Regions from separate parts of the Aestuariimicrobium sp. Y1814 genome, predicted to be linked through region 4. Evidence: predicted binding sites of a transcription regulator. Region 4 holds the regulator's gene; each other region holds the start of a gene.
The links. Region 4 encodes LexA, which represses DNA repair genes until DNA is damaged. Its sites were predicted from a motif close to TCGAACANNTGTTCGA; they were not measured.
Positions count from the first base shown of each region.

Region 1: a site for LexA is predicted at 1,667-1,682, ahead of ACQE3C_RS06915 (HNH endonuclease signature motif containing protein). Genes of this name have one in related genera too.
Region 2: a site for LexA is predicted at 2,723-2,738, ahead of ACQE3C_RS00515 (HNH endonuclease signature motif containing protein). Genes of this name have one in related genera too.
Region 3: a site for LexA is predicted at 2,607-2,622, ahead of ACQE3C_RS05200 (HNH endonuclease signature motif containing protein). Genes of this name have one in related genera too.

Region 1 covers NZ_JBNJRW010000004.1:235,339-240,432, forward strand. Annotated here, with positions in the region: gene ACQE3C_RS06910 (DEAD/DEAH box helicase) at 1-1,257, shown strand, start outside; gene ACQE3C_RS06915 (HNH endonuclease signature motif containing protein) at 1,690-2,445, shown strand; gene ACQE3C_RS06920 (AAA family ATPase) at 2,464-3,639, opposite strand; gene ACQE3C_RS06925 (YhfZ family protein) at 3,677-4,690, opposite strand; gene ACQE3C_RS06930 (FAD-binding oxidoreductase) at 4,817-5,094, shown strand, end outside.
Region 2 covers NZ_JBNJRW010000001.1:102,851-107,944, reverse strand. Annotated here, with positions in the region: gene dnaE (DNA polymerase III subunit alpha) at 1-2,574, opposite strand, end outside; gene ACQE3C_RS00515 (HNH endonuclease signature motif containing protein) at 2,767-3,687, shown strand; gene ACQE3C_RS00510 (glutamate synthase subunit beta) at 3,692-5,094, opposite strand, start outside.
Region 3 covers NZ_JBNJRW010000003.1:219,721-224,814, forward strand. Annotated here, with positions in the region: gene nhaA (Na+/H+ antiporter NhaA) at 1-584, shown strand, start outside; gene ACQE3C_RS05180 (glycosyltransferase) at 577-972, shown strand; gene ACQE3C_RS05185 (hypothetical protein) at 978-1,481, shown strand; gene ACQE3C_RS05190 (HU family DNA-binding protein) at 1,751-2,035, shown strand; gene ACQE3C_RS05195 (zinc-binding dehydrogenase) at 2,038-2,529, opposite strand; gene ACQE3C_RS05200 (HNH endonuclease signature motif containing protein) at 2,630-3,907, shown strand; gene ACQE3C_RS05205 (AI-2E family transporter) at 3,940-5,094, opposite strand, start outside.
Region 4 covers NZ_JBNJRW010000001.1:360,703-365,796, reverse strand. Annotated here, with positions in the region: gene ACQE3C_RS01800 (ATP-dependent DNA helicase) at 1-1,653, shown strand, start outside; gene lexA (transcriptional repressor LexA) at 1,682-2,518, opposite strand; gene ACQE3C_RS01790 (hypothetical protein) at 2,748-3,068, shown strand; gene ACQE3C_RS01785 (RDD family protein) at 3,184-4,062, opposite strand; gene ACQE3C_RS01780 (DUF2752 domain-containing protein) at 4,222-4,671, shown strand; gene nrdR (transcriptional regulator NrdR) at 4,870-5,094, shown strand, end outside.

The sequences.
Region 1 (5,094 bases), on a different contig from region 4:
CTGCACACCGGCGAACTGGCCGGGGTGGCAGCCACCAATGCGCTCGAGCTGGGCGTGGACATCTCGGGGATGGATGCGGTGCTGGTGGCCGGCTTCCCCGGGACGATGGCGTCGCTGTGGCAGCAGGCCGGACGAGCCGGGCGCGGCGACCGGGACGCGTTGGTGGTGATGCTGGCCGGGGAGGACCCGCGCGACCAGTACCTGGTGCAGCACCCCGACCTGGTGCTGGGGGCGCCGGTGGAACGCACGATCTTGTTCCCCGAGAACCCGCACGTGCTCGGTCCGCACCTGGCTGCGGCCGCCCAGGAACTGCCGTTGACCACGGCGGACGAACGCTGGTTCGGCGCGGGGATGGTCTCGTTGGTCGAGCATGCCGAGCGCCAGGGGGTGCTGCGCCGCCGCGGTGACACGTGGTTCTGGACCCGCCCCGACCGGGCTGTCGACAGGATCAACCTGCGCTCGATGACCGGGGCGGCGGTGCAGGTCATCGAGGAGTCGACCGGGCGGATCATCGGCCAGGTCGATGCCGCTGCGGCCGACCGCACCGTGCACCCCGGGGCGATCTACCTGCACCAGGGCGAGCAGTGGCTAGTCGATGAGTACCTGCCGGAGGTGGCCCAGGCGCTGGTGCACCCCGTCAGCCCCCACTACTGGACCCAGCCGGTCGAGGTCAGCGACCTGCAGGTGTTGCGGACGAAGCAGTCGGCGCCCTTCGGCCCGTCGGGGGTGCTGCTGCACCTGGGTGACGTGCGCCAGACGAGTCGGGTGACCGGGTACCTGCGCCGCGACGAGCGGACCAGCCAGGTCTGGGACCAGACCCCGCTGGACCTGCCCGAGCACACCATGGTGACCCGGTCGATGTGGTGGACGATCCCGGCCGGCCTGTGCACGGAGGTGGGGCTGGAGGGCCTGGGGCTGGGGGCGGCTGCGCATGCCCTGGAGCACACGGCGATCGGCCTGCTGGGCCTGTTCGCCCCGTGTGACCGGTGGGACCTCGGCGGGCTGTCGACGCCGCTGCATCCCGACACCGGGGAGGCGACGATCTTCGTGCATGACGGCACCCCAGGTGGGGCGGGTTTCGCCGAGCGGGCCTTCGAGGCGGCCGAGCCGTGGTTGCGGGCGGTGGCGGAGCGGTTGGCGACCTGTGAATGTGAATCGGGCTGCCCGGCGTGCGTGGTCTCACCGAAGTGCGGCAACGGGAACCAGCTGCTCGACAAGGAGGCGGCACTGCGGTTGGCGCGGGCGATGCTGGGCTGAGGGTCCTGCGTGGGCGCGGTGCGGCGCGAAAGCGCTGCGATCTGAGAAGTGGGCGAAGGTGATGTGCGTGGCCCCTCATCCCCTCAGAGAAGGGCCACGCACACTCCCCCGCGGCGCGCCTAGCGCTATTCATCCCCGCCAAGGTGATGAATCAACCACGAGGATCGTGGGAGGTCGATGTCGACCTGGTAGGAACCAGCCTAGGCCGGTCCCCTGGGGTGCTGCCAAGCCGGGAAACGAGGTTTCGATAAACCTTCAGGAAGTCTTTCGCCTCATCCCGCCTCAACTGCACTGCCAGTCTGCCTCACGGATCAAATCCTGGGAAGGGGGGTACGGGAGTTGAACATTCAAGTTGGCCGATTCGCTGACTGTTCGAGGGTTTCTTGAGCCCAGGGTCTTGTCCATGGTTTCGAACATGTGTACTATATATACATGGATCGGTGGGGTGCTTGGACGAAGCGGGCGGGACGGCTCGCGGGTGAGCTTGCCCAGGCGCAGGCCGGTCTGGTGGAACTGACTCGGGAGTTGTTGGCGGGGTCGGGGTGGGCTGGTGACGGGGTGAAGTCCCCGGAGCACTGGTTGCAGGTCTATGCGGGGGTGTCGGCTGGGCAGGCGCGGGCGTTGGTGCGGGTCGCTGAGCGTGGTGCGGGTTTGGAGCCGGTGTGGGAAACCCAGAGTGTGCCGGTGGCGGTGGGCAGGTCGTTGCGGATCGTGCCGGACCGCACGCGGGTGTTGGTGGAGGACCGGGACCGTGGGTGTCGTTACCCCGGGTGCGGGGTGGGTGGGTTCCTGGAGAATCATCACCTGGTGCATTGGAAGGATGGTGGGCCGACCGACCCGGACAACCTGGTCTCCTTGTGCCCGTTGCATCATCGGCAGGTGCACCTGGGTGAGTACAGCATCTCTGGTGACCCTGGTCGGGTGGATGGGTTGGTGTTCACCGGGGGTAGTGGCAGGGTCGGCAAGTACATCGGCTACGGCATGCCGAAACAACCACTCCGAGTGCTGGCAGGCCGGCCGGAACCGATACGGGTCGGGATCCGCGGGGAACGCCTCGACCTCGGCGCGGTCTACTTCAACAGTGCCGAACACCCCGTTGACCCCGAACCCCCACCACCCGGCGCGCAGCCCGGGGCAGGCCCCGAACCACCCGCGCCACCGGGCACCGACCGGGCACCCGCCGCCTGACCCGAGCACGCCACGACGTCAGCGGCTGCCCCAGTTCCACGTCGGGGTGGTCAGCAGGCCCTGCCCCTCGATGAGGGTCTCACCGGTGTTCTTGACCAGGTGGTGGTGGACGACGCGCTCTTCGCCGCCGGCCTCGACCAGCGGGCGGATCAGGTCCTGGGCATGGCTCACGATGATGACCTGGGTGCGCTCGGCCACCCGGGAGATCAGCTCAGCCAGGATCGGCAGCGCGTGCGGGTGCAGGCTGGTCTCGGGCTCATTGAGGACCAGCAGGCTGGGTGGTTGCGGGCTGAGCAGCGCCACAGCCAGCAGCAGGAACCGCAGGGTGCCGTCGCTCAGCTCGGCCGCAGTCAGGGGGCGCAGCATCCCCGGCTGCTGGACAACCAGCCCGAACCTGCCCTCGGAGGTGGCGGCCACGGAGACCGTCGTCCCCGGGAAGGCCTGGTCGATGGCCTCGACCAGCGGCCCGCCCCAGGCCGACTCGGCGACCGTGGCGTAGGCGGCGGCGAGGTCATGGCCATCAGGGGCCAGCACGGGGGTCCAGGTGCCGACGCAACTCTCGCGGGCCGGCGCCTGGGTGTCGGTGCGGAAGCTGTCGTAGAAGCGCCACGACGAAACGGTGCGCCGCATCAGGCGCAGTTCCGGGTACTCCTGAGGGTCGGCGAGTTCGGCGAGCATGCTGGTGCGCGTCGACAGGTCGTCCAGTACCGGTCGGCTGCCGCGCTCGCCGATGAGCGTGACGGTGGCGCCCTTGCGGCGGACCAGGGCACCGGCCGGCCGGAACAGCGGTGGGACGAAGAGCTCTTCGCGCTTGATGACCGGGTCGTGCACGAACAGGCTGTGCCCCACGGGCGGCAGGCCGATGTCGATCAGGTAGCCGAGGTCGTCGGTGGTGAACCCGAGCATCAGGCTGACCGGCTTCTTGCGGCGGGCCGCACCCTCGACGGGCACCTCGCCGCGACGCATGCCACCGGAGATGATCTCGGGGCCGGCCCACAGCACCCTCTCGAGGCCGCCGTCGTGGGCCAGCGGGGCGACCACGCCGCCCTCGGCCGTGGCGGCCAGCAGTCGCAGCGCCCGGTAGAGGCTCGACTTGCCCGCTCCGTTCGGCCCGGTGACCAGCGTCATCGGTGCCAGCGGGAGCACCAGTTCGCGCAGCGAGCGGTAGCCGTGGATGGCCAGCGTGGTGATCATGCCCACAGACTAGGCATCCGCGTCGACATGACGGCTCTCAACGGATGTGGCTGGCCTGGGTGCGCACCGCGGCCTCGAGCGCCGCACTCCGACTGCGTTCCTCCTCGAACCCGGCGCGCTGGTCAGCGTCCAGGGTGCTGAGGTCCAGGGCCTCGAGCACCGCCCGCAGCTCAGGCCGCCCGGACCAACCCACGATGGCCGCCGCAGACAACTCGTCCCGGACGGCCCGGCCACGCGGCTGCTGGAAGGCCACCAACGCCAACCCGGCCCGGCGCGGCGGGATGGCCGAGCGGGTGACGTGCCAGACCCCAGCGTCAACCACCCCCGCATGCACATAGGCAGGAACTTCCGGGAAGTTGATGTCCACGAACTCGACGGGGGCCTCGCCGAACTCGCCGGCCGTCAGCGCCTCGTGGTCGAAGGAGTCGCGGTCAATCGCGACCCGTGCTGGCGCGAGTCCCTCGTCCACATCGACCTGGCGCCGCAGGATCACCAGCTGGTCGGGGGCGTAGTAGGTGCCGGGCCCGAGCACCCGCTCCACCTCCCGCCAGCCCGCCCCGGCCAGGCTGCGGACGCCGGCCAGGGTACCCGCCGAAGTCACCGTCAGGTCATCCTCCCCAGCCATGACCGAGTGGATGCGGGGCGCACCACCTCGGGAGTGCCTCACGGAGTGGGGGATGCCCAGGTCGGTCAGCGTCCTGGCGAGGGTGGACTCGAGCACGTCCATCTCGACTGCACCGGCGGGTGACAACAGCACCCTCAGCGGGTCAAGACCGGCCGAATGCCAGCAACGGCCAACGTCGACCTGCTCGATGCGTCGTCCCAGGTGGCCGCGCGACACGGTGTGCAGCGCACCGCGGTCGGCCAGCACGTCGAGGGCGCGCTGCACGGTACCCGCGCTGATGCCCAGGTCGTCACGCAGCGCGGTGTTCTTCACCAGGGTCCCGCCGACCCCCTTGGCAAGCGCATCCACGGCCAGGGCGCGCATGGCCGACCCCAGTCCCTGCTGACTCGAACTCGTCGAGGCCGGCTCGTTCCGGTGCTTCTGCATGCCCCACCCTTTCGTGACCGAGGCTAGCGGCCCTTCCGCACCACCCTCTTGACACCCCGCCGGACGCCCTGCAATAGTTCCACACATCGAGTACTCCATTTCTGGATTATTAGGAGAATGATGCGGTTGAACGAAAAGCTGCTGGGCTCCCTGCGTGACATCGTCGGGCCCACCGCTGTCGACACCTCCGCCGCGGGCCTGGCCGCCAGCAGCCAGGACACCTGGCCGCTGATGACCAAGCGCGCCATGGTTGGCGAGCACCCCCACCAGGCCGACGTCGTCGTGCGCCTGTCGAGCTTTGACCAGGCCCCGGCGGTGTTCGCCGTGGCCACCGAGCACCGGGTGCCGGTCACCGTGCGGGCACTCGCCTCCTCGGTGACCGGGCAGCCACTGCCTGTGCGGGG
Region 2 (5,094 bases), 260 kb from region 4:
GTGGTGGCCGACGTTGCGGATGCCCGAGAGGCCGAAGCGGATGGCATCACCGACGGCGGTGAACATCGCCTCGGACTCGTTCACGTCGGGCGGCAGCACCTGGATTCCCATGTGGCGGCACTCGGCCAGGTAGATGGCCAGCTTGTCCTTGTCGTCCTTGACCGACTGCAGCAGCGCCGCCATGTATTCGGTCGGGTAGTTCGCCTTCAGGTACGCCGTCCAGTATGAGACCAGCCCGTAGGCCGCCGAGTGGGACTTGTTGAACGCATAGTCCGAGAACGGCAGCAGGACGTCCCAGACGGTCTGCATCGCCTCGTGTGAGTAGCCGCGTTCGGCCATGCCGGCGCGGAACACCTCGTACTGGGCGTCCAGTTCCTTCTTCTTCTTCTTGCCCATGGCCCGGCGCAGCATGTCGGCGCTGCCGAGGGTGTAGCCGGCCAGCTTCTGGGCGATCGCCATCACCTGTTCCTGGTAGACGATCAGGCCGTAGGTCTCACCCAGGATGTCGGCCAGTGGTTCCTCGAGCTCGGGGTGCAGCGGGGTGATCGGTTCCCGGCCGGTCTTGCGGCGGGCGTACTTGTTGTGCGAGTCGGCGCCCATCGGGCCCGGACGATACAGCGCACCGACGGCCGAGATGTCTTCGAACTTGTCGGGCCGCATCGAGCGCAGCAGCGAACGCATGGGGCCGCCGTCGAGCTGGAAAACGCCCAGGGTGTCGCCGCGCTGGAGCAGTTCGAAGGTGGCCGCGTCGTCCATCGGCAGGTCTTCCAGGACGACGTCGACGCCACGGTTGCTGGTGATGTTGCGCAGGGCGTCGTCGAGCACCGTCAGGTTGCGCAGGCCCAGGAAGTCCATCTTGATCAGGCCCAGTGACTCACAACCCGGGTAGTCGAACTGCGTGATGATGGCGCCGTCCTGCTCGCGCTTCATCAGCGGGATGATGTCGATCAGCGGCTCGGAGCTCATGATCACGCCGGCGGCGTGCACACCCCACTGCCGCTTGAGGCCCTCGATGCCCCTGGCCGTGTCGACCACCCGGGCGACATCGGCATTGGACTCGTACAGCTCGCGGAACTCGCGGCCCTCGGCGTAGCGGTCATGGTCGGGGTTGAACAACTCGGGCAGCGGGACGTCCTTGCCCATCACCGCGGCCGGCATGGCCTTGGTGATCTGGTCGCCGATCGAGTAGGGCATGTCGAGCACCCGGGCGGAGTCCTTGACGGCCTGCTTGGCCTTGATGGTGCCGTAGGTGATGATCTGGCTGACCCGGTCGGAGCCGTACTTGTTGGTGACGTAGGCGATCACCTCGCCGCGGCGACGGTCGTCGAAGTCGATGTCGAAGTCGGGCATCGAGACCCGCTCGGGGTTGAGGAAGCGTTCGAACAGCAGGCCGTGCTCGATCGGGTCGAGGTCGGTGATGCGCAGGGCGTAGGCGCACATGGACCCTGCACCGGAGCCTCGTCCGGGACCGACACGGATGCCGTTCTCCTTGGACCAGTTGATGAAGTCGGCCACCACCAGGAAGTAGCCGGCGAAGCCCATCTTCAGGATGATCTCGTACTCGAAGCGCGCCCGCTCGGTGACCTCGGCGGGCACACCGTCCGGGTAGCGGCGGGCCAGCCCGGCCCGGACCTCCTTGACGAACCAGGAGTCCTCCGTCTCACCCTCGGGCACCGGGAACTTGGGCATGTAGGTGCCCATGCCCTCGGTGAACTCGGTCTGGCAGCGTTCGGCGATCGCCAGGGTGTTGTCGCAGGCCTCGGGCAGGTTGCTGAACAGCTGGCGCATCTGCTCGGCCGACTTCAGGTAGTAGCCCGAGCCGTTGAACTTGAATCGTCCGGGGGTGTCGAAGCGGGCGCCGGCCGAGACGCACAGCAGCGTGTCGTGGGCGTGGGCGTCGTCCTTGCCGACGTAGTGCAGGTCGTTGGTGGCGACCAGCGGCAGGTTCAGCTTCTTGGCCAGCCGCAGAAGGTCGTCACGCACATTGGTCTCGATGTCGAGGCCGTGGTCCATCAGCTCGACGAAGAAGTTGCCCTTGCCGAAGATGTCCTCGAATTCGGCGGCCGATTCGACGGCGTTGTCGAACTGGCCCAGGCGCAGGTAGGTCTGCACCTCACCCGAGGGGCAGCCGGTGGTGGCCAGCAGGCCCTGGGAGTACTGGTTGAGCAGTTCCCGGTCGGCGCGCGGCTTGTAGAAGAACCCCTCGAGGCTCGAGCGGGTGCTCAGCCGGAACAGGTTGTGCATGCCCTCGGTGTTCTCGCTCCACATGGTCATGTGGGTGTAGGCGCCCTTGGACGCCACGTCGTCGCCGGTGCCGTCACCGAACTGGACGCGCTTGCGTTCGCTGCGGTGGGTCTTGGGGGTGAGGTAGGCCTCCAGCCCGATGATGGGCTTGATCTCGGCCTTCTTCGCGGCCTTGTAGAACTCGTAGGCGCCATAGAGGTTGCCGTGGTCGGTCATCGCGATGGCCGGCATCCCCAGCCCGGCCGCCTTCTGGGTGAGGTCGGCCACCCGGGCCGCTCCGTCGAGCATCGAGAAGTCCGTGTGGCAGTGCAGGTGGACGAACTGGTCCATGCAGGTTTCCCTCCCCATCCGTGACGACGGTGACCCAGCCTAACCCCGTCCACCGACAAGTCCGACACCGGAACAGTTGGTATGCGCCGAAAATAGTTGTCCACAGATCTGGCGGTGGGCTTGTGTGGCGTCCCCGTAGTTGAGCTAATAGTACAACTGTTCGATACTAGACGACGTGGCGAGGTGCTCCGGATGGGATCCGACGCCGCACCACAGGCCGTGCCAGGCCTGCCACCACCGCCGAGACCGAAGCGCAAGCCGAGGCCGGCGCTTGACCAGCGCCCGTCGCAGGAAAGGTTCGCCCGCGCGGAGTTCAGCGCCACCGGCGCCCGGCAGAAGCTGGTCGCCCTGAATGATGCCTTCCTCGCCAAGTGCCGTGCCGAGGCCGAGGAGTTCCGGCTGTATGCGGAATACGCCGACGAGTACCGGTTCATCCCCGAGGAGAGCCCCGTGCTGGCCGGCACCGAACGCCTGATGACCTGGGGAGGCGACGGGTTCGACCCCGACTGCCCGGCCCGAGGGCAGCGAGGCCACACCTGTGGAACGGTCACGGTCGACCCCGAGCAGTTGCTGCCCCGCGCCCAGCTCTTCGTGCACCTGTCCGAAGCCACCCTGCGCGCCGGCGAAGGGCTGATGCGGGTCGAGAAGGCCGGTGGGCTGCTGGCCGACTGGGTCAAGGAACTCAACGGCAACACGAGAGTCACCGTGCGCCCAGTGCTGCACCCCGACCAGCTCGCCACCTCCGACTCCTACGAGGTGCCGGCCCGGATGCGGGAATGGGTCACGCTGCGCAACACCCACGAGGCGTTCCCGTTCTCCCAGCGACCCTCCCGGGGGCTCGACCTGGACCACACCATCCCGTGGCGGCCGACCCCGGCCGGACAGGAACCCCTGACCCGGCCGGACAACCTGGCCCCGCTGTCACGGAAGGTCCACCGGGCGAAGACCCACGGCGGCTGGCACCTCAGCCAGCCGCTACCGGGCACCTTCCTGTGGCGCTCGCCACTCCGCTTCGGCTACCTGGTCACGCGCAGCCACACCTGGCTGGTCGAAGACCCCACCGGACGCATCCTGCCCCGCCCCGATGACGGAGAGGACTCCCCCGCCGCCTGAGAACTCACGCCAGCAGCTGGCGCTCCTGGGGGCCGATGGGCCGCGGCAGCACCGAGGTGCCCATCAGGAACTCGTCGACCCCGCGGGCAGCCGATCGTCCCTCGGCAATCGCCCAGACGATCAACGACTGGCCGCGGCCGGCGTCACCGCAGACGAAGACGCCGGGCACGTTGGTGGCGTACGACTCGTCGCGGGCAATGTTGCCGCGCTCGTCGAGCTCCACGCCCAGCTGGTCGACCACCGAGTCCGTCTCAGGGCCGGTGAAGCCCATGGCCAGCAGCACCAGGTCAGCGGGGATCTCGCGCTCCGACCCGGGCACCGGCACGAACTTGCCCTGGTCGAAGGTGACCTCGTGCAGCTTCAGCGACTTCACCCGGCCCTGCTCGTCACCCACGAACTCACTCGTCGAGACCGAGTAGGTCCGCTCGCCGCCCTCCTCGTGGGCCGAGCTGACCCGCATGATCATCGGGTAGGTCGGCCACGGCTGGTGCGCGGGGCGCTCATCGGGCGGGGTGGGCATGATCTCGAGCTGGGTGACCGAGGCCGCACCCTGACGGGTCGAGGTGCCCAGGCAGTCGGCACCGGTGTCGCCACCGCCGATGATCACCACGTGCTTGCCCTCGGCCGTGATCTGGTTCTCGACCTCCTGGCCCAGCGCAGCACGGTTCGCCTGCGGCAGGAACTCCATCGCCTGGTGAATGCCTGCCAGTTCACGCCCGGGCACCGGCAGGTCGCGGGCCTTGGTCGACCCGATCGCCAGCACGACGGCGTCGAAGCGCTCCAGCAGCTGTTCACCGGTGACGTCGACACCAATGTTGGTGCTGGGACGAAATACCGTGCCCTCCAGGGTCATCTGCTTCAGTCGACGGTCGACGACCGACTTCTCCATCTTGAACTCAGGGATGCCGTAGCGCAGCAGGCCGCCGATGGCGTCAGCACGTTCATAGACGACCACGGTGTGGCCCGTGCGGGTCAGCTGCTGGGCCGCGGCCAGTCCGGCGGGGCCGGACCCGATCACGGCCACCGTCTTCAGCGAGTGCCATTCGGGCATCTGCGGGGTGACGCGGCGGTCGTCCCAGGCCTTGTCAATGATGGCCACCTCGACGTTCTTGATGGTGACCGGGTCACCGACCAGGCCGACCACACAAGCGGTCTCGCAGGGCGCCGGGCACAGGCGTCCGGTGAACTCGGGAAAGTTGTTGGTGGCGTGCAGCCGGTCGGCGGCCGGCACCCACTCATCACGCCAGACCAGGTCGTTCCACTCGGGAATCAGGTTCCCCAGCGGGCAGCCGGTGTGGCAGAACGGGATGCCACAGTCCATGCAGCGCCCGGCCTGCTTGCTGATGATCGGCAGCAGGGCCCGCCCCGGACCTTCGGGGTAGACCTCCCGCCAGTCGTTGACGCGCT
Region 3 (5,094 bases), on a different contig from region 4:
TGCACGCATCCGGCGTGCACGCGACCATCGCCGGAGTCCTCCTCGGCTTCACCGTCCCTGCCCGGATCATCCACGGCGAGCCGGAGCCGCGAACCCACCGGCTCGATGACGCGATCCGCCCGTTCTCCTCCGGCATCGCCCTGCCCGTGTTCGCGTTCTTCTCCGCCGGTGTGTCTCTGGTCGAAGGCGAGGGGCCCGCGGCGATCCTCGGCCAGCCGGTCGTGCTCGCCATCGTCGCCGGGCTCGTGCTCGGAAAGCTCCTCGGCGTGCTGGGCATGACTGCGCTGGTCACCAAGCTCACCCCGTTGCGCCTGCCCGACGCGATCGGCAGCCGCGATCTCCTCCCCGTGGGGCTTCTGACGGGAATCGGATTCACCGTGTCCCTGCTGATCGCGGAACTGTCGTTCCCCGACACCGAGCACACCGACGGGGCGAAGATCGCGATCCTGATCGGCACCCTGCTCGCCGCGACCTCCGCCGCGATGATGCTGCGATGGGACGCCCGCAAAGCCCGCAACGCGGACATGAACGAGGACGGGCAGCCAGACCGGGATATGGCACGTATCGGAGACGACGATGCCTAACGCGTCCTCGGCTCGTCGCCACCGACGGGTCCTGCTGGCCACGGCCGGGAGCCGAGGGGACGTCGAGCCGTTCTTCGGCCTCGCCGCGGCGCTGCAGGACGCAGGTCACGAGGTCCGCGTCACAGCGCCCGACGATCCGATCCCCGGTGAGGCATCGACGTCGCCAGCCTCGGCGTGGGCTTCTGGCGACTGGCCGGTGCCCTCGGAGCCTCGTGAGCCGGCTGGATCCGTACTTGCCCCCAGCAACGTGCATCGACCGGGGTCGGGTAGCCGCCCAGAGCCGATTCCAGCCGAGTTGATGCACACTGCTGGGTGGCTGTGGCCCAGAGCGAGGGGCCTGAGCACCCGGTGCATCCGAGGGAACCTTCTGAAACGTCGTTTCGTCTGAATTCCATGAATCTCAAGGGTGTGGCCATCAAGCTGCTCGGCGTATTGATCGCGTCGGTTGCTCTGCTGGTGGGAGGCGGCGTCATGAACGCCTCGGCATCAACGATGTACTATCTGGTCGACTTCGACGGTGATGGCCGCTACGAAAGCGTGGTGGGGGACCGCAACGGCGACGGCCACTTCGATTACACGATGCATGACCTCGACGGCAACGGCCTCTACGAGACGGTCTGGTACGACGCGAACCTCGATGGGTACTTCGAGGTCAGGTTCTCGGACATGGACCACGACGGTGGCTTCGACATCGCCGAGGTCGACACGAACCTCGACGGTCAACTCGATACCCTGGTCGACTTCCACAACCGGCCGGGCCTCCAGGCCAGGTCGTGGAGCGGGGCCCGATCCTCGAACGGCGGGGCTGTGATGATCCCGGTAGCGCGCTACGACTTCGACGGGGACGGCTCCCTGGACATGTTCGACAGGAGCGCGGTGGATCCGAACGTGTGGTGATCGGCGGGTAGATCCTCACGGTGCTGGGCGTCCGGGGCACTGCAGCCCTGGGCGCCCAGCAGGGTGAGGGTGCATCGACCCGGCTTGGATGGCCGCTCGGCGTCCGTTCCGGTCCAGTCGATGCACACTGCTGGGTGGCTGTGCGCACGGCGCGGGTCTCGGCGGGTGGTTCAGTGGGGTCTAGTGCGCGATGACGGCGTGTAGGATGAGAACTGATCTCATTAGAAGCGTTCCGGGCACATCCCGGGGCGAGAACACAGGAGAACTGCATGAACAAGCGTGGACTCATCGACAGCGTGGCTGCCTCGTCCGACCTCGACGCCAGGGCGGCAGAAGGAGCGGTCGACGCCGTGCTGGCCGTGATCAGCGATGCCCTGGCGGGCGGCGACCGGGTCACCATCGCGGGATTCGGCACCTTCGAGGTGCGCGACCGGTCCGCACGCGCCGGGCGCAACCCGCAGACCGGCGAGGCCATCGAGATCCCGGCCAGCAAGGCCGTGGCGTTCAAGCCGGCCGCCGCCCTCAAGGAAGCGGTCGCGACCCCGCGCGGCTGAGCTCAAGCGGTCGGTCCTCGCTGGGCCTGAGGGGGAGGAAGCCTTCCCCGGGTGAAACCTTCCTCTCCCGACGTCGTGCATCCCGGGACAGGGTGGAGGGTGACGACGTGAGGAGGCCAAGTGACTGACACCATGCGCGTCCTGATGTCCGGGCGCGGTCCCGAGTTCGTGCTCGCCGAGCGGCCCGTGTCCGTCCCGGGGGTTGGGCAGGTGGTGATCCCCGAGCGCAGGCGGTCCGTGGCCTGCTCAACGTCCTCGATGGGGTAGGTGCTGTCGATGATCGGGCGGACCTCGCCGCGACCCACGGCCGGCAGCACCTCGGCCTCGAGCCCAGCCAGGCTCGGCACGGACTGCTGGTGGCGCGAGAACTCGAACGACACTCCGTGCACCGTCAGATGGCGGGACGACAGGGCATCGAGATCGATGTTCGAGGCAGGACCGGCGAGTCGTCCGATGTTGACCACGCGGCCGTCGATCGCCGGGGCGGCAGGCACTCGGCGAAGGTCTGCCCGGCGATGTGGTCGAGCACCACGTCGACGCCCTTCTGGTCGGTGGCCTCTTGTCCATGGTTTCGAACGTGTGTACTATATATACATGGATCGGTGGGGTGCTTGGACGAAGCGGGCGGGACGGCTCGCGGGTGAGCTTGCCCAGGCGCAGGCCGGTCTGGTGGAACTGACTCGGGAGTTGTTGGCGGGGTCGGGGTGGGCTGGTGACGGGGTGAAGTCCCCGGAGCACTGGTTGCAGGTCTATGCGGGGGTGTCGGCTGGGCAGGCGCGGGCGTTGGTGCGGGTCGCTGAGCGTGGTGCGGGTTTGGAGCCGGTGACCGGTTTGATGGCGCAGGGTCGGATGACGTTGGACCAGGCGATGCCGATCGCTGAGCATGTGCCGGACCGGTCGGTGGCGGAGGTGGCGCGGTTGGGTGAGGTTTTGACCGTGTCGCAGTTGCGCAGGGTGACTGCCCGCTACCCGTTCGAGCGGGTGCAGCCGGCCCGGGAGGAACCTCGTTCGACCCTGGCGCAGCAGCCGACGGAACTGGTGATGTCGTCGTTCGGGGGCAGGTTCACGTTGCGGTTCTCGACCACGGCGGTGGAGGGGGCGTTGGTGGAGCAGGCGATCCGGGAGGCGAAGGACTCGTTGTTCACTGCGGGGAACCCTCGGGTCAGCCTGGCGGAGGGGTTGGTGGAGGTCGCCGCCCGGTCCCTGCGGGGTGTGTCCTCGGGGTCGCGGCGGGAGTTGTACAAGGTGGTGTTGCACCTGTCCACTGATGGCAGTGGATGGGTGCAGGAGAAGGGTGCCGTGCCGGGGGTGTTGTTGGACCGCTACACCTGCGGTGGGAGTGTGAAGCCGGTGTGGGAAACCCAAAGTGTGCCGGTGGCGGTGGGCAGGTCGTTGCGGATCGTGCCGGACCGCACGCGGGTGTTGGTGGAGGACCGGGACCGTGGGTGTCGTTACCCCGGGTGCGGGGTGGGCGGGTTCCTGGAGAATCATCACCTGGTGCATTGGAAGGATGGTGGGCCGACCGACCCGGACAACCTGGTCTCCTTGTGCCCGTTGCATCATCGGCAGGTGCACCTGGGTGAGTACAGCATCTCTGGTGACCCTGGTCGGGTGGATGGGTTGGTGTTCACCGGTGGTAGTGGCAGGGTCGGCAAGTACATCGGCTACGGCATGCCGAAGCAACCACTGCGGGTGGTCGCGGGCCGGCCGGAACCGATACGGGTCGGGATCCGCGGGGAACGCCTCGACCTCGGCGCGGTCTACTTCAACACCGCCGAACACCCCGAACCCCAACCACCCGAATCACCAGGGGCACCCGGGGCCGGCCCCGAACCACCCGCGCCGCCGGGCAGCGACCGAATACCCGCCTGACCCCGAGGTCGCGAACCCTCCAGCCCCAGACCTCAGTCGCTGGTGGTGATCTTGGCGCGCGCCCACCAGGGCGGGGTGTCGGGGCCGTCCCAGACGTTGATGGCGCCCCACAGCGCGGCGGTGAGCGGGACGGCCAGCACGGCTCCCACGATGCCGCCGAGCACGGTGCCGATGGTCAGGGCGATCAGGATCACGAACGCGTGCAGCTTCATTGATCGTCCCATCAGCACCGGCTGCAGCAGGTTGCCTTCGAGCTGGTTGACCAGGACGACCACGCCCACCACGATGAGGGCGTTGGTCAGGCCGTTGGTCACCAGCGCCACCAGCGCGGCGAGGATGCCGGCCAGGGTGGCGCCGACGATCGGGATGAACGCCAGCAGGAAGACCAGCACCGCCAGCGGGATGGCCAGCGGCACCCGCAGGATGAGCAGACCGATCAGGATGCCGATCGCGTCCACCGCCGCCACTGCCGCAGTCCCGCGCACGTAGGACCCCAGGGTGGTGACGATCCGGTCTCCGATGCGGCGGGCCCGCGAGTAGCTCTGCCCGCGGAAGGGGCGCAGCAGGAACTCCCACATCTTCGCGCCGTCCTTCAGGAAGAAGAACAGGGTCACCACCATCAGCACCAGGCCGGTCAGGAAGTTGGCCACCGCACCCACGCCGGCGATCGCACCGGACCCGAACTGCGCACTGGTCAGGAAGTCAGTCAGCTGGTCCATCCACTGGTCGATCTGTTCCGGGGAGGCCACGTCGAACGGCAGGCCCTGCGCCCACACCACCAACTGGTCGAACCCGTCCTGGGCCTGGGTGGCCAACTCGTCCCACTGGTCGCGCACCGCCCAGACGATCAGCCAGCCCAGCAGCCCGAGAATGACCACGATGCCCAGCAAGGTGAGCAGCGTCGCCGCCAACGACGGCACCCCCCGCGAGCGCATGGCGCGCATCACCGGATTGAACGCACTGGCCAGGATCAACGCGATCATCATTGGGATGGTCACCACCGTCAACGACCGGACGGCGTACACCAGCCCGATCCCGACGATCACCACGACGATGATCTGCACCGCACGGATCGCGATCCGGCCGAACCCATCAGCCCACAGGCTCCACGGCGGACGGGTCGCGGTCAGCTCGACCTCCTTGGCCACCACCGGCACGGGGCCATCAAGGTGCACCGGCGACTCGAT
Region 4 (5,094 bases):
GACGACCAGCAGGCGCTGCTCGCCGGGGCTGATCTGGCTGCGGCCACCCGCCGCGCCGACCCCACCTCAGCGCTGGGCGCCGAGGTCGTCATGCTGCGCGAATGGGTCGAGGAACAGGTCGCCGACAAGCAACTGGGCGACCGGGACGACGCCCCCGCCCACACGCCCGCGGCCTGGCAGCAGGTCTCCATCCCCGTGCGGGAATGCCTGGGGACCCAGCGCTGCCCCTACGGCACCGAATGCCTGGTCGAGGCCTCACGGGAACGGGCCCGGGCCGCCGACCTGCTCGTCACGAACCACGCTCTGCTGGCGATCAACGCGATGCACGGCGGCACCGTCCTGCCCGAACATGACGCCATCATCGTCGACGAGGCCCACGACCTGGTCTCCCGGGTGACCGGCGCCGCCAGCGCCGAACTCAGCCCCCAGGTGGTCGAGCGGGTGGGTCGACGCGCCCTGCCGTGGCTCACCGATGACACCGGGGTCGACCTGCTCGAGGCGGGTGACATCCTGGCCCGGGGCCTCGAGGAGTCAGAACTGGCCCGCATCACCGAGGACGGCCCGGTGGTCGACGCCTTCCGCAGCGTCCGCGACGCCGCCCGCAAGGCTGTCAGCGAGCTGACCGGCAAGGGAGCCGCCGACGGGGCCACGGTGCGCGGTGACGACGCCGAGAAGTCGCAGTCCGCGGCCGCAGTCAAGGAGGTCTTCGACATCGCCGAGCGGATGGCCGCCCTGAACACCCAGGACGTCATCTGGGTCTCCGAACGGGAACGGTTCGGCCGCTGGGCACATGTCGCGCCGCTGTCGGTGGCCGGCCTCATGCGGGAGAAGGTCTTCGGGGAACGTCCGACCGTACTCACCTCGGCCACCATGACCGTCGGCGGGAACTTCGAGAACATCGCCGCCAGCGTCGGGCTCAGCCGCAAGGAACAGGTGGCTGATGCCACCCAGGTCGTCGACGGGGACGAGGGCCGCTGGGCATGGGCCGGGCTTGATGTCGGCTCGCCGTTCGACTACCCCAAGCAGGGCATCCTCTATGTCGGGGCAGACCTGCCCAAGCCGCAACGCGACGGCATGGCCGCCGAACTACTGGCCGAGATCGCCGAACTCGTGTGGGCCGCGGGCGGGCGTACCCTGGGGCTGTTCGCCTCCCAGCGCAATGCGGTCGAGGCCGCCAACCACGTGCGCGAGCAGCTGCCGCAGTTGAAGATCCTGTGCCAGGGCGATGCCCAGTTGTCGGAGTTGACCAGCCAGTTCGTGGCCGACCCGCAGACCAGCCTGTTCGGGACTCTTTCTTTGTGGCAGGGCATCGATGTGCCCGGTGACACCTGCGAGCTGGTGATCATGGACAAGATCCCCTTCCCACGCCCGGATGACCCGCTGATGCAGGCCCGGCAGCAGGCGGTGGCGCAGGCCGGTGGGAACGGGTTCATGTCGGTGGCCGCAGCCCACGCCGGCCTGTTGCTGGCGCAGGGGAGTGGGCGGCTGATCCGGCGGGCCACCGACCGGGGTGTGATCGCGGTGCTGGACCCGCGGCTGGTCACCGCCCGCTACGGGTCCTACCTGCGCTCGTCCATGCCCAACTACTGGATGACCACCGACCGTGAGGTCGCGGTCCAGGCGCTGCGCAGGTTGCAGGAAGCACGCGACTGACGGGAGTCGCGCGGCTGAGGGGTGGGGCTCAGCCCACCTTGCGGATGACCGCCACCACCTTGCCCATCACGGAGGCGTAGGTGCCGTCGATCGGGCTGTAGTCCGGGTTGTGCGGCATCAGCCACACCTTGCCGTCCTTGCGCTTGAAAGTCTTGACGGTGGCTTCGTCGTCGAGCAACGCAGCCACGATGTCGCCGTTGACCGCGGTGTCCTGCTTGCGCACCACAACCCAGTCCCCGTCACAGATGGCCGCATCGACCATCGAGTCACCCTTCACCTCGAGCATGAAGTGCACTCCCTCGCCGACGAGCTGGCGCGGCATGGCGAACACGTCCTCGACATGCTCCTCGGCCAGGATCGGACCACCGGCGGCGATACGGCCGACCACCGGCACCGCCACCCCGGTGGGCTGGGCATCGTTGATCCCGGTCGGGTCGTCGACCTCGTCCTCGGTGACCTGGTGCAGGCGCTCGGGGGCCGCTGACGGGGTCGCCATCGAGGGCGGCAGGTGCACCTCGAGGGCGCGCGGACGATGAGGGTCCCGACGCAGGAAGCCCTTGGCCTCCAACGCCTTCAGCTGGTGGGAGACGCTGCTCGGGCTGGCCAGGCCGACCGCCTCACCCATCTCGCGGATGCTCGGCGGGTAGCCCTGGGCGGCGACGGCATCGCGGATGACCTCGAGGATCACCCGCTGGCGGGCAGTCAGGCCCTCCTGGTCGGCGGGGCCGTCGGGCAGGGCGTGCACGGTGCCGAGTTCGGCGGCGACGGCGGCGTTGCTGGGACGACCCGGCCCCCGGGTCGACTTCTGGGCGCGACGGGGAGTCGCAGCACGTCGGGGGGTGTCGCGGGTCGAATCATCAGCCATGCTCCTACGCTAGCCTGCCCGGCCCCACAATTCAAACACCTGTTCGACACAATCGAGTGTGTCGCAAGTTTTGTCAGTGGGGCCTGGTCGACTGGGGTCAGCTGCTGGTCGAGCGACCCGATGTCGAACAAATGTTTGATTGCTGGGCTGGTTGCCAGTAGAGTCCTGATCGAACAGGTGTTCGAACCGCGTTGCAGGATGTGCAGGGCGGCCTTCCCAGGAGGATCACATGAGCGCAGCAACCCTCACCCGCGAGACCGGTGCCGCAGTCCGCCCGGCCCGGGTCCGACTCACCCAGCCCATGGCTCAGCCGTCGACCCAGGCGTCACCCCGTCGGCGTCCGGCCCGCCTGGCCACCGCATCGTCGGTGCGGGCGTGCTCTGTGCCCCGCGCCGCGAGCGGCCCCAGCGATGCCAGTCTGCTGGCGATCATGGTGGCCGTGGCGCTGGTCTTCCTGTTCGGCCTGGTCGTGCTCGTGCAGGGCCTCTGGGCGGTCAGCCAGCCGACCGAGGCGCCGGCAGCACAGCCCGTGGTGGTGGGCCAGCCCTGAGCGGCCACCGCTGAGTACCCGACGCACAACAAGGGGCGAACAACAACAGCGGCGCCCCAGCCTCAAGGGCGGGGCCGCCGCTGGTGTTCGCGGAGTGTTCCGCAGTCGGATCAGTTCACTGCTGGACGTTGATCGGCCCGGACTGCGACACGTCGAGGACGTAGGTCTTCATGATCTTGTCGGCGAGCGTCTGGCGCTTGCTGTCCCAGATCGGGAAGAGCCAACCGATCATGCAGATGATCGAGTCGACGTAGTGGGCGATGTAGCGGATGAAGCTCTTGCCCAGACCGATGGGCTGGCCGTCCTCACCGACCAGCTGGGTCTTGGCGATCTTGCGGCCCCAGGTCTGACCGGTCTTGGCGCTGACGTAGGACAGCGCGAGGTACAGCAGCAGGCTGCCGATGATGCTGGGGATGTTGTTGGTCTGGGTGACGGTGACGCCACCGCTGGTCGAGGTGACCTCGGGGCGGAAGATCAGGCTTACGATGAAGCTGATCACGAAGCCGGGCAGCAGGAAGTCGAACAGCCAACCGTAGGCGCGCTTGCCGAAGCTGGCCAGCGGCATGCCGAGCGGGCCGATGTTGGCACCGGGGGCCGCGGGCGGGGCGCCGTAGCCCGGGGCGCCGTAGGCGGCACCGCCGGCCGGGCCGGGGTTGTAGCCCTGCTGGCCCGCGTTGGGGTCCCAGCCGCCTGCCTGCTGGCTCTGGTCCCAACCCTGGTTCGCCGAGGCCTGGCTCTGGTCCCAGCCACCGGCCTGCTGGCCAGCGTTGGCATCCCAACCCTGGTTTGCCGAGGCCTGGCTCTGGTCCCACGACGAGTTGGCGCTGGGCTGGCTGCCCTGGGTGGGATCAGTCCAAGGCTGGTCGGCGCTGGGCTGGCTGCCCTGGGTGGGATCAGTCCAGGGCTGGTCGGCGCTGCCGGCCTGGTTCCAGTTCTGGTCTGCCCCGCCGTCACCGCCCTGCGGTGCATTCGGCTCGTTCCAGTTGTTGCTCATGAGGGTTCTCCAAGTTCGGTGTTTTCGCAGTGCTCGACCAGGTGGTGCGTGCGAACGAGACCAAATCTAGCGGGGGAGGGTCTCAATGTCGCGGCTTCAACGAGTCTGTCTTCCTGAGAACCCCCGGTGAGGTGAAAGGTGCTGTGGGAGGATGGCTGGGTGGCAACCACTCCCGTGTTTCCGGTGCTCGAGAACCCCTCGCACCCCTTCTCGCCGGCGCATGCCCTGCGCCGGGTGGGCATGCTCGGCGCGGTCGGCTTGGGCATCGGTGGCCTGTACGCCGTCACCGGCGTCGGGTTCGAGTGCGGCCTGGTCAAGCTCGGCATCTACTGCCCACTGTGCGGCGGCAGCCGGATGGTCGCCAGCGCCCTCGGGGGTGATCTGGGCGCCGCCTTCGCGTGGAACCCACTGCTGTTCGTCGGCGGCATCCTGCTGGCCCTGCTCAGCCTGGCCTGGGTGGTCGAGCTGTTCGGCGGGCCGAAACTGAGGTGGCCCCGCCGTTGGGGCCGGATCACCGAGAAGCGGCTCTACTGGGTCGTCGGTGTGACCGCGGCGGTGTTCATGCTGGTCAGGAACGTGTTCGGTTCGCTGACCATCGGCCTGCCCTGAACCCTGGCCCGGTCTGGCTCCACGAGTTTGCTGAAGGTGTGCGTGTCGCGCCCTTGATGTGGTGGTCGCTCATGTCTATAGTCTCTACATCTAGTAGTTACACCGATGTGGTTCATCCACAGCTTGTGGTTGTTCGTACACACGCCGTCCACAAGTTGCCCACAGCCAGCACCTGCACCACAGGGAAGGGAGATCGCCGTGCACTGCCCCTACTGCCGTCACACCGACTCCCGGGTGCTGGACTCACGCTCGGCCGACGAGGGCGCCAGCATTCGCCGTCGCCGCCAGTGCCCCGCGTGCGAGCGCCGCTTCACGACCATCGAGCAAATGCAACTGGTGGTCGTCAAGAAGAGCGGCGTCGTTGAGCCCTTCAGCCGCGACAAGGTCATCTCCGGTGTCCGCAAGGCCTGCAAGGGCCGCCCG